DNA from 3 places in the Lysinibacillus sp. FSL R7-0073 genome. Region 2 is predicted to be linked to each of the others. Evidence: riboswitches for the same ligand, from Rfam matches in the RefSeq annotation. Region 2 holds a riboswitch; each other region holds the start of a gene.
What was found. Region 2 has a riboswitch for S-adenosylmethionine ahead of MKY88_RS19255 (methionine ABC transporter ATP-binding protein). Riboswitches for the same ligand answer to the same signal wherever they lie in the genome.
Positions count from the first base shown of each region.

Region 1: linked by a shared signal. The riboswitch ahead of MKY88_RS13550 (Na+/H+ antiporter NhaC family protein) and the one ahead of MKY88_RS19255 (methionine ABC transporter ATP-binding protein) in region 2 are both predicted to bind S-adenosylmethionine.
Region 3: linked by a shared signal. The riboswitch ahead of metK (methionine adenosyltransferase) and the one ahead of MKY88_RS19255 (methionine ABC transporter ATP-binding protein) in region 2 are both predicted to bind S-adenosylmethionine.

Region 1 covers NZ_JBBPAS010000001.1:2,717,840-2,721,122, reverse strand. The annotation lists gene MKY88_RS24625 (LysE family transporter) at 375-695, opposite strand; gene MKY88_RS13555 (DUF3953 domain-containing protein) at 833-1,069, shown strand; SAM riboswitch class I at 1,187-1,290, shown strand; gene MKY88_RS13550 (Na+/H+ antiporter NhaC family protein) at 1,395-2,675, shown strand; gene MKY88_RS13545 (VanZ family protein) at 2,949-3,283, opposite strand, start outside.
Region 2 covers NZ_JBBPAS010000001.1:3,823,713-3,826,995, reverse strand. The annotation lists gene MKY88_RS19275 (arsenate reductase family protein) at 1-207, shown strand, start outside; gene gcvH (glycine cleavage system protein GcvH) at 289-669, shown strand; gene MKY88_RS19265 (hypothetical protein) at 762-1,103, shown strand; gene MKY88_RS19260 (thioredoxin family protein) at 1,119-1,430, shown strand; SAM riboswitch class I at 1,487-1,590, shown strand; gene MKY88_RS19255 (methionine ABC transporter ATP-binding protein) at 1,674-2,702, shown strand; gene MKY88_RS19250 (methionine ABC transporter permease) at 2,692-3,283, shown strand, end outside.
Region 3 covers NZ_JBBPAS010000001.1:3,685,393-3,688,675, forward strand. The annotation lists gene MKY88_RS18400 (gamma carbonic anhydrase) at 1-368, shown strand, start outside; gene metK (methionine adenosyltransferase) at 539-1,735, opposite strand; SAM riboswitch class I at 2,019-2,137, opposite strand; gene pckA (phosphoenolpyruvate carboxykinase (ATP)) at 2,530-3,283, shown strand, end outside.

The DNA.
Region 1 (3,283 bases), 1.1 Mb from region 2:
AAATTGAATGGAAAATATTTTAACTTGTTCCACGCCCCAACTTAGCGTAGTATTAATACGAATCAAAACTAAGTAAGTTAGTAAGATTCACTTTCACAATAAAACCAGGCGCTCTTCTATGAGGGGCATCTGGTTTTTTGTTTTATGAGATTTTAAGAGAATTAATTTATGGGGTAATCTAGCCCTCTACCACCACTACTAGTATTTGGCAGGCATCATGCAATGAAATGTGCTAATGTGACAGATATAAACACACGGATAAGCGCTTATTTTTTCTCTGCCACCAACATTAAAAACATAGGTTTTTCAAAACCATTCCAGAATACATAAAAAGTAACGTACAAAAAGAGTAATCCTGAAATAAACGAACATATTTACATAAGCCTTTTCCCCATTATTTTACCACCTATGCTACTTAAATATGAAAGGATTAGCCCCCAAAGGATTGAAACGGTGATAAATCCGAAGAAGAAGGGAAGTAAGCTTTCAGTAGCTGAATGTCCAATAGTTGTACATGCTACACTGCCACCAACCATTGCGAACCAAACGATTGCAGTTGGTGCAGAAACTACTAACCAAACACCTGTAAAAAAATAGGCCCATAATGATGTCTTTTCAATCGCTTCTCCATGTAAATTTAGCTTTTTAGGCGCAAACGTATCTCGGAAAGCTTGGAAGGTTAAAAGGCAAAGCATGATTTAAATGACATGAAAAATATCCCTTGATCTTAGTTGTTGGGCTTACATTTGTCATCTCACCCATCATAGAATTTGTTTATTCAAAAAAGGTTAGATAATTGATAGTATTCGTTCAAGCAAAAAGGGGGATTATTTTGTTAAAAACAGTACAAATTATTTTATCAATGATAGGCATCACGCTTTCCATTTACGGACTTATGCCACATGATTATCGGCTAAACTTTTTAATGATCCTTTTTCTAGGTTTATTTATGTTAACATTAGGAATTAATGAATTTCGGCGAGAGAGAAAATTATATGGTTGGTTTCTAGTCGGGGTATTTATCTTTTCGGTTTATGTGTCCATTCAAAGCTTCGTATTATTAGTCTAAAAAGTTGAATTCCGCACTTGATGATAATTCTGAGAATTTTTTCTAATTAAAAACATGTTGCAATTATGGATATTTTATTTTAGTATTTTAATATTGTGTCAAAAATAATATTTTTTCTTCTTATCAAGAGAGATGGAGGGACTGGCCCGATGAAATCTCGGCAGCGGAACTATTAAGTTACTGTGCCAAATCCAGCAAGCAATGTTCTTGATAGATAAGAGGAGCGTTTTAAATATAAGGCCTCTTCTTGTTATTTCAAGATGAGGCCTTTTTTATGGTGAAAAAATAAAAAACATGGCTGATTTTTAATTTTTGGAGGTAGACAATGAAGAAAGAGAATCCATGGGCGCTAATCCCATTTGTTGTTTTTATGATTTTATTTATTGGTTCAGGGGTTATAATGGGTGATTTTTATGCGTTCCCTGTCATTGTAGCCATCAGCATTTCGGGTGCTGTAGCTCTAGCGATGAATCGAAAAGAATCGTTTTCCCGAAAGGTTGATATTTTTTGCCAAGGTGCGGGAAATTTAAATGTCATGCTGATGGTTATTATTTTTCTATTAGCAGGGGCATTTTCAGAGGTAGCGAAGGGGATGGGGGCCGTAGATTCCACTGTTAACTTTGCTTTATCGATTATTCCGCAAAACCTGCTTATCGTAGGTTTATTCATCATTGCCTGTTTCATCTCTCTATCCATGGGTACATCAGTGGGGACGATTGTTGCGCTGGCGCCAATTGGAGTTGGGATAAGCGATCTTACGGAGCTATCTATTGCTTTAGTGATGGCAGCGGTTGTAGGCGGTTCGATGTTTGGTGATAATTTATCTTTTATTTCAGATACTACTATTACTGCCGTTCGTTCACAAGGCGCGCAAATGAAGGACAAATTTAAGGTCAATTTTTGGATTGTATTGCCGGCAGCTATTATCACAAGCATTATTTTAGGGTTTATGACATCCGGGGAAGCAGCTCAAGTAGAGCATCTAAGCTATAATTGGATAAAAATTATTCCCTATGTTTTAGTTATTATTTTAGCGTTATCTGGAATGAATGTTTTCCTCGTTCTTGCATTAGGGATTATTCTCGCCGGTGCTGTTGGCTTAGCAGATGGCAGCTATCACATAATGAGCCTTATACAAAAGATTGGCGAAGGAATGGAAGGGATGTATGAAATCGCCTTTCTAGCTATATTAATAGCTGGAATGGTGGAGGTTATTAAATTTAATGGTGGAATTGACTTTTTGCTCCGTCTTGCAACGCGCAGGATTAAATCGCAGAAGGGTGCTGAATTTGGTATAGCTGGTCTTGTGGGTCTAACTAATTTATCTACGGCTAATAATACAATTGCTATTTTAATTGCCGGGCCGCTTGCCAAAAATATTGCTGACCAGTATGAGATTGAGCCGAGAAAGTCCGCAAGTATTTTAGATATTTTCTCCTGTACAGTCCAAGGTCTTCTCCCATACGGAGCCCAATTCCTTGTAGCCGCAAGCGTAGCTAAAATATCGCCAGTTAGTATCTTGCCGTACTCTTTCTATCCAATTCTTATTGGTATTTGTGGTGTGATAGCGATACTCATTGGATACCCGAAAAAAAAGAAAGCCTAAACTTTATTTTCAGACTGTAGACAAAAGCCGTTGAGAAGTTCACTCTCGATGACTTTTGTCATTTTTAGTATTTGGTAATATACTACCAAATTCAACATACTCTTTGAAGATAGATGCTCTCTAAACCTAATTGATCATTCGTTAACATTTCTAATTGTTCACGCTCATAGATTTGATTTTTCGTCATCGAAGCCCCTTACAGTCGAAAATAAAAAAGCCCAGTTGCTCTATTAATTGAAGCCTGGGCTTTGCTTAAGTATTTGGAACGAGCTGTTACTTTCTTGCCTGAATTAAAGTAAACCAATCATTGTCGTTGAACTTGCCAGAAACATTGTATATGGGCTGATAGAATCCTTTTGTATCATACATATACGAAAGCTCAATCGATTCAATCTCAATTTGGTCTCCTTTTTTTATAATCAGGTCTTCCTCCTGTACGAGTGCGTTATACTTTATTTGAGGAAAATCGCCTTCCTTTATTCGTTCATATATTTCTGCAGGAGACAGTATATTTACCTCCCGTATAAATTGATTTTCATGAAGACTGTATGTTAATGAATAGATGTGACCATCCGGCTTTAGGCCAAGACTGGCATCTCCAGTCCAGT
Region 2 (3,283 bases):
GAACTACCTTTGAAGAAGTTTTTTAATACTTCTGGCATGAAGTATCGTGACCTTGGTTTGAAGGACAAGCTAGCTGATATGACTGAGGAAGAACAGCTTGAGCTACTTGCTACGGATGGTATGTTAATAAAACGTCCCATCGTAACAGATGGAAAAAAAGTAACTTTAGGGTTTAAAGAATCCGATTTTGAGCAAGCTTGGTTATAACCGTTTTTATCCTTGTTTTTATAGGAGAAGTATGGCACACTGAAAGTGAATATATTACATAATTATGGAGGGGTTTTTTGCATGAGCACACCGAAAGACTTACGTTACTCTGAAGAGCATGAATGGGTAAAAGTAGAAGATGGAAAAGTACGTATCGGTATTACGCACTTCGCACAATCTGAATTAGGAGATATCGTTTTCGTTGAACTTCCACAAGTTGGCGATGAAATCAAAACAGATGATCCATTCGGTAGCGTAGAATCAGTAAAAACTGTTTCTGAATTGTATGCACCAATCTCAGGTACTGTAGTGGAAGTAAATGCAGATTTAGAAGATAGCCCAGAATTCGTAAATGAATCACCATATGAAAAAGCATGGATGATCGTCGTAGAGCCTGCTGATGCATCAGAAGTTGATAAACTTATGACAGCAGAACAATACGAAGAGATGACTGCAGAATAAGACAAGCCATAATCAAAAAAACGTCGGAAACTACCGGCGTTTTTTATTATATAATAATGTATAAGTGGGTATGTCTAAATGGAGGTGGCGTAATGTTCGATGGGAAATGCTTGATAGTAGAAGGACGCTCAGATAAGCTACAAATTGAGCCAATTTTGAACGAGAATGTTACAATACTATGTACGAATGGAACAATTGGAGTGCATCAATTAGAGGAGCTAATAGACCCCTATGAGGGCTACGAGCTATTTACTTTTTTTGATGCTGATACTTCAGGCGATAAGCTACGCGCTTTAATGGACAGACATTATCCGGAAGCAGAGCATTTACGTACAATGCCGACATATAAGGAAGTAGAAACGACACCAAGAAAAGTGTTAGCAATGATTTTACTGCGTGCGCATTTCTCAATCCATAATGAATATATTTTGTAAGGTTGCGTGAACTAAATGGAAGAATGGTCAAAAGAGCAGTGGGAGACGGCTTTACAGTCGGGAGAAAAAGCTGCGTTTTATTTATATACACAGATGTGTGGTACTTGTGCAGTGGCATCGAAAATGATGTCAATTGTAGAACAACTATTACCTCACCTAAAACTAGGGAAAGCAAATATTAATTTTTTGGAGCAAATTGCTATTGAACATCAAATTGAAAGCGTCCCTTGTTTACTTGTTTGTGATGGCGGCAAAGTGACAGAAAAGATTTATGCTTTTCAATCCGTACCATTTTTGTACGAATTGTTAAAAAAATCAATTGACTGAACTTTATTAGCGTGGTAAAGTAACAAATATATTACTAAAACATTAAATATATCGAACTCTTATGAAGAGCGGCGGAGGGAAGTGCCCTATGAAGCCCGGCAACCATCACATAGTGAAAAGGTGCCAAATCACCCAAAGATTTTTCTTTGAAAGATGAGAGAACGGTTCAACGTATAATACGTGACCCCTTCTACTTGTCTATGAGTGAAGGGGTTTTTTTATATAAGAAAAGGAGTATTCGCTATGATACAGCTTCAAAATATAACGAAGAAATACAAAACAGCAAATGGCGAATTAACGGCAGTCAAAGATGTTAACCTTACTATTAATAAGGGTGAAATTTTTGGCATTATCGGCTATAGTGGCGCTGGTAAAAGTACCATGATTCGTTTACTTAATGGTTTAGAGAAACCAACAGCAGGAACAGTAACGGTGAACAATCAAGAATTTTCATCGATTAAAGGTCAAAAGCTTAGAGCAGCTAGACAAAAGGTTAGTATGATTTTTCAACATTTTAACCTACTTTGGTCGCGAACAGTTGCAGAAAACATTGCCTTCCCATTAGAAATTGCAGGTGTATCAAAAGCTCAACGTGAGGCACGGGTGAAGGAATTGATAGCACTTGTTGGCTTAGAGGGTCGCGAGCAAGCATATCCATCGCAGCTGTCTGGTGGACAAAAGCAACGTGTAGGGATTGCACGAGCATTAGCAAATAATCCAGAGGTTTTACTATGTGATGAGGCAACATCTGCACTAGATCCTGAGACAACAGATGCCATTCTTGATTTACTGGTGGATATTAATGAACGTTTAGGGTTAACGATTGTCCTCATTACTCATGAAATGCATGTCATTCGCAAGATTTGTCATCGTGTAGCAGTGATGGAGGCAGGCGAAATTGTAGAGCGTGGAGAAGTATTGCAAGTTTTCCAGGCTCCTCAGGCTGCCATTACTAAGAAATTTGTAGCTCAAATTACAAATACAAAGGAAACACAGGATACAGTAGAACAAATCAAAGCAAATTATCCAACTGGACAACTTGTCAAATTGATTTTTGTTGGTGAAAAAACAGAACAGCCAGTTATTTCACATCTAGTAAAGCAATTCGATGTGGAAGTAAGCATTGTACACGGAAATATTTCACAAACGAAAAATGGTGCATATGGTACCCTCATTGTGCAAATTGACGGGTCCAAAGCAAACGTGACTGAAGCCTTAAGCTATTTAAATACAGTGGAAGTACAAACGGAGGTGATTGCAGATGCTAACTAATCTCTTTCCGAATGTAGACTGGGATAGCATGTGGCAGGCTACGTATGAAACATTATATATGACGGCCATTTCTACAGTTATTACATTTATTCTTGGGTTAGCCATTGGGATCGTCCTATTTTTAACAAGTCCGAATCAGTTATGGGCTAATAAAATTGTTAGCTTTTTAACAGGGTCGCTCGTTAACATATTCCGTTCTATCCCATTTATCGTGTTAATTATTTTATTAATTCCATTCACTAAGTTTTTACTAGGTACAATCCGTGGAGCTAATGCTGCTTTACCAGCTTTAATTATCGGTGCAGCTCCGTTCTATGCGCGTATGGTATTAATTGCGTTACGAGAAATTGATAAGGGTGTTATTGAAGCAGCTCGTTCAATGGGGGCTAAAACAGCCACAATTATTTGGAAAGTTCTGATCCCTGAATCCTTACCAGCACTTATTTCAGGTATTACAGTTACGGCTGTAGCACTTGTCGGTTATACAGCAATGGCAGGAATAATCGGTGCAGGGGGTCTTGGAAACTTAGCCTTCTTAGACGGATTCCAAAGAAATCGCCAAGATGTGACATTAATGGCAA
Region 3 (3,283 bases), 140 kb from region 2:
CAATTATTGGTAAACGGGTAAGTATCCAAGATCTTTGCTGCTTACATCAAAGTCCTAGGTTTCCACTCATTATTGAAGATGAGGTAACAGTAGGCCACCAAGTAACTTTACATAGCTGTACCATTCGAAAAAATGCCTTAATCGGTATGGGCTCCATTATTTTAGACGGAGCAGAGATTGGAGAGGGTGCATTTATTGGAGCCGGAAGTCTCGTGCCTCCTGGTAAAGTCATACCTCCAAATAGCTTAGCATTAGGTCGTCCAGCGAAAGTTGTCCGAGAATTAAACGCTGAGGATAAAGAGGATATGGAACGTATCGTACGTGAATACGCAGAAAAAGGTCAGTATTATAAATCTCTACAAAAATAAAAGCTTATAAAGAAATTGATCCATTATAAAAAATCCCCGCTTTCCATGACAATTTTCAAGGAATAAAGGCGAGGCATTTTTGCAAAAAAACAAAAGGGGCAGAAAAGCCCCTTTTGTTCATAATACATTAGAATAATTTTCTAACGACTTCAGCACTTTAGCACAATAGTTTACAGACGTGCTTTTACGCGTAATGCGTCAGCTTTATCAGTTTGTTCCCATGGTACATTTAAATCTGTACGACCAAAGTGACCATAGGCTGCAGTTTGTTTATAAATTGGACGACGAAGATCAAGCATTTTAATAATACCTGCTGGGCGTAAATCAAATAGCTCACGAACCCATTCTACGATTTCGCTTTCCTTCACTTTTCCTGTACCAAATGTATCAACAGCAATGGAAACAGGCTGTGCCACACCAATTGCATAAGCCAGTTGTACTTCAGCGCGTTCTGCTAAACCAGCTGCTACAATATTTTTAGCTACATAACGTGCCGCATAGGCAGCTGAACGGTCAACTTTTGTTGCATCCTTACCTGAGAATGCACCGCCACCGTGTCGTGCATAGCCACCGTATGTATCAACAATTATCTTACGGCCCGTTAAACCAGCATCTCCTTTTGGCCCACCAATGACGAAACGGCCAGTCGGATTGATAAAGTATTTTGTGTTTGTATCTAATAATTCGCTTGGCACCACAGGAGCAATCACAAGTTGTTTTAGATCAGCCTGAATTTGTTCAAGTGTTGCTTCTTCATCATGCTGTGTTGAAATAACAATTGTATCGACACGTACAGGTACGTTATTGTCATCGTACTCAATTGTTACTTGTGTTTTACCATCGGGGCGTAAATAAGCTAGCTCACCAGATTTACGAACTTCAGTTAAACGACGTGCTAACTTATGAGCTAAGCTAATTGGTAATGGCATTAGCTCAGGTGTTTCATTACATGCATAGCCAAACATTAAGCCTTGGTCCCCTGCACCAATTGCTTCAATATCTGCATCTGTCATAGAACCCTCACGAGCCTCTAAAGCTTGGTCAACACCTTGAGCAATATCTGGAGATTGCTCACCAATTGCTACAAGTACCGCTAAGTTTTCAGCATCAAAGCCATATTTTCCACGTGTATATCCGATTTCTGCAACAGTATCACGTACAATACCTTTGATATCTACATAAGTAGAAGTAGTAATTTCTCCTGCTACTAATACTAATCCTGTTGTTACAGTTGTCTCACACGCTACACGTGCATTTGGATCTTCTGCTAAAATAGCATCTAAAATGGCATCCGAAATCTGGTCACAAATTTTATCTGGATGCCCTTCTGTTACACTTTCTGATGTAAACAGTCGACGTTTTGTCATTTAGTTTTCCTCCTATTACTCTTACAAAAAGTATTTGAATACGGTACTCATTACCCATGTCAAGTCCGCTCCTAAGGATTGAACTCTCAAGCCGCTGTTGTTGTCATTTCACTTTACGTGAAAAAATAACTGCTACTTTTAACACGAGGATTTCGAAAGATCCGTCATTATAATAAGGAAAGAACTACATATACTTACCTTTACATTGATTTTTAACAATAAAAAAATCCTTTACTCACGTTACTATACATGAGGAAAGGAATAATGACTTCGTTACCTTTCACTCTTATCGTTCAAGGGATTTTCCCTTGCATCAGGTTGGCACCAACGCATGTCGTGAAATAATTCATGCAGGTTGCCGGGTTTCACAGGGCCTGACCCTCCACCAGCTCGGGATAAGAGTATCCGTTCAATTTTCATGTTACTGAAAAGGTAGAACGTTGTCAAATATTTTCTTATGTATTACTGTATAGTAAGGAAGGAACAAATAATCGCCATAAAAATTTTCATTCTTGGGTGATGATGTAAACAGAAGAAAATTAATCCCTACAACATACCTAGCATCTTGTGGTAACATATGTGTGGCTCAAATTTTAGACAATTTACTGTAGCATTGAATGTTTTCTACTCGAAAAACATTATTTTTTGTCAGTTTATTGAAAAGTAATAAAAACTCTAAAATAATTTCTTAATTAGTATAGATTATTTAACCAATTGTGTTATACTATTTTTGAAATTAAGAAAAAATCCCTCTAAATCAAGGGAATACTATAAAAAAGGATGGTATTTAATCGATGAATTCAGTAGAAATTGCAAACGAACTGAAGGAATTATTAAGCGGCGGTAACATTAACGTTCAACTTTCAGTACCACAATTAGCAGAAAAAGCTACTTCTCGTGGTGAGGCAATGTTAACAGTAGATGGCGCAGTTCGTGCAGAAACTGGCAAATACACTGGTCGTTCACCTAAAGATAAATATACAGTAGAAGAAGAAAGCACAAAAGATCAAATTGACTGGGGTAAAGTCAATCAACCAATTTCCTCTGAAGTGTTCGATAACCTGTATGTAAAAGTAATAAAATATTTAAAAGAACAAGATGAATTATTTGTATTCAAAGGCTTTGCTGGTGCTGACAAAGATTCACAATTAAGCATCCAAGTTATTAATGAATACGCTTGGCACAACCTTTTCGCTCATCAATTATTTATCCGTCCAACTAAAGACGAATTAGCTTCGCATGTTGCAGACTTCACTGTCATCTCAGCTCCTAACTTTAAAGCAGATCCTGCGGTTGACGGTACTGCTTCTGAAACATTCATCATTGTATCACTTGAAAAGAAAATTATCTTAATTGGTGGTACTGAATATGCTGGTGAAATGAAAAAATCTATTTTCGGTATTATGAACTACTTATTACCACAACAAGGTATCCTTTCTATGCACTGTTCAGCAAACGTTGGTGAAGCTGGCGACGTAGCATTATTCTTCGGTCTATCTGGTACTGGTAAAACAACATTATCCGCTGATCCAGACCGTAAGCTTATCG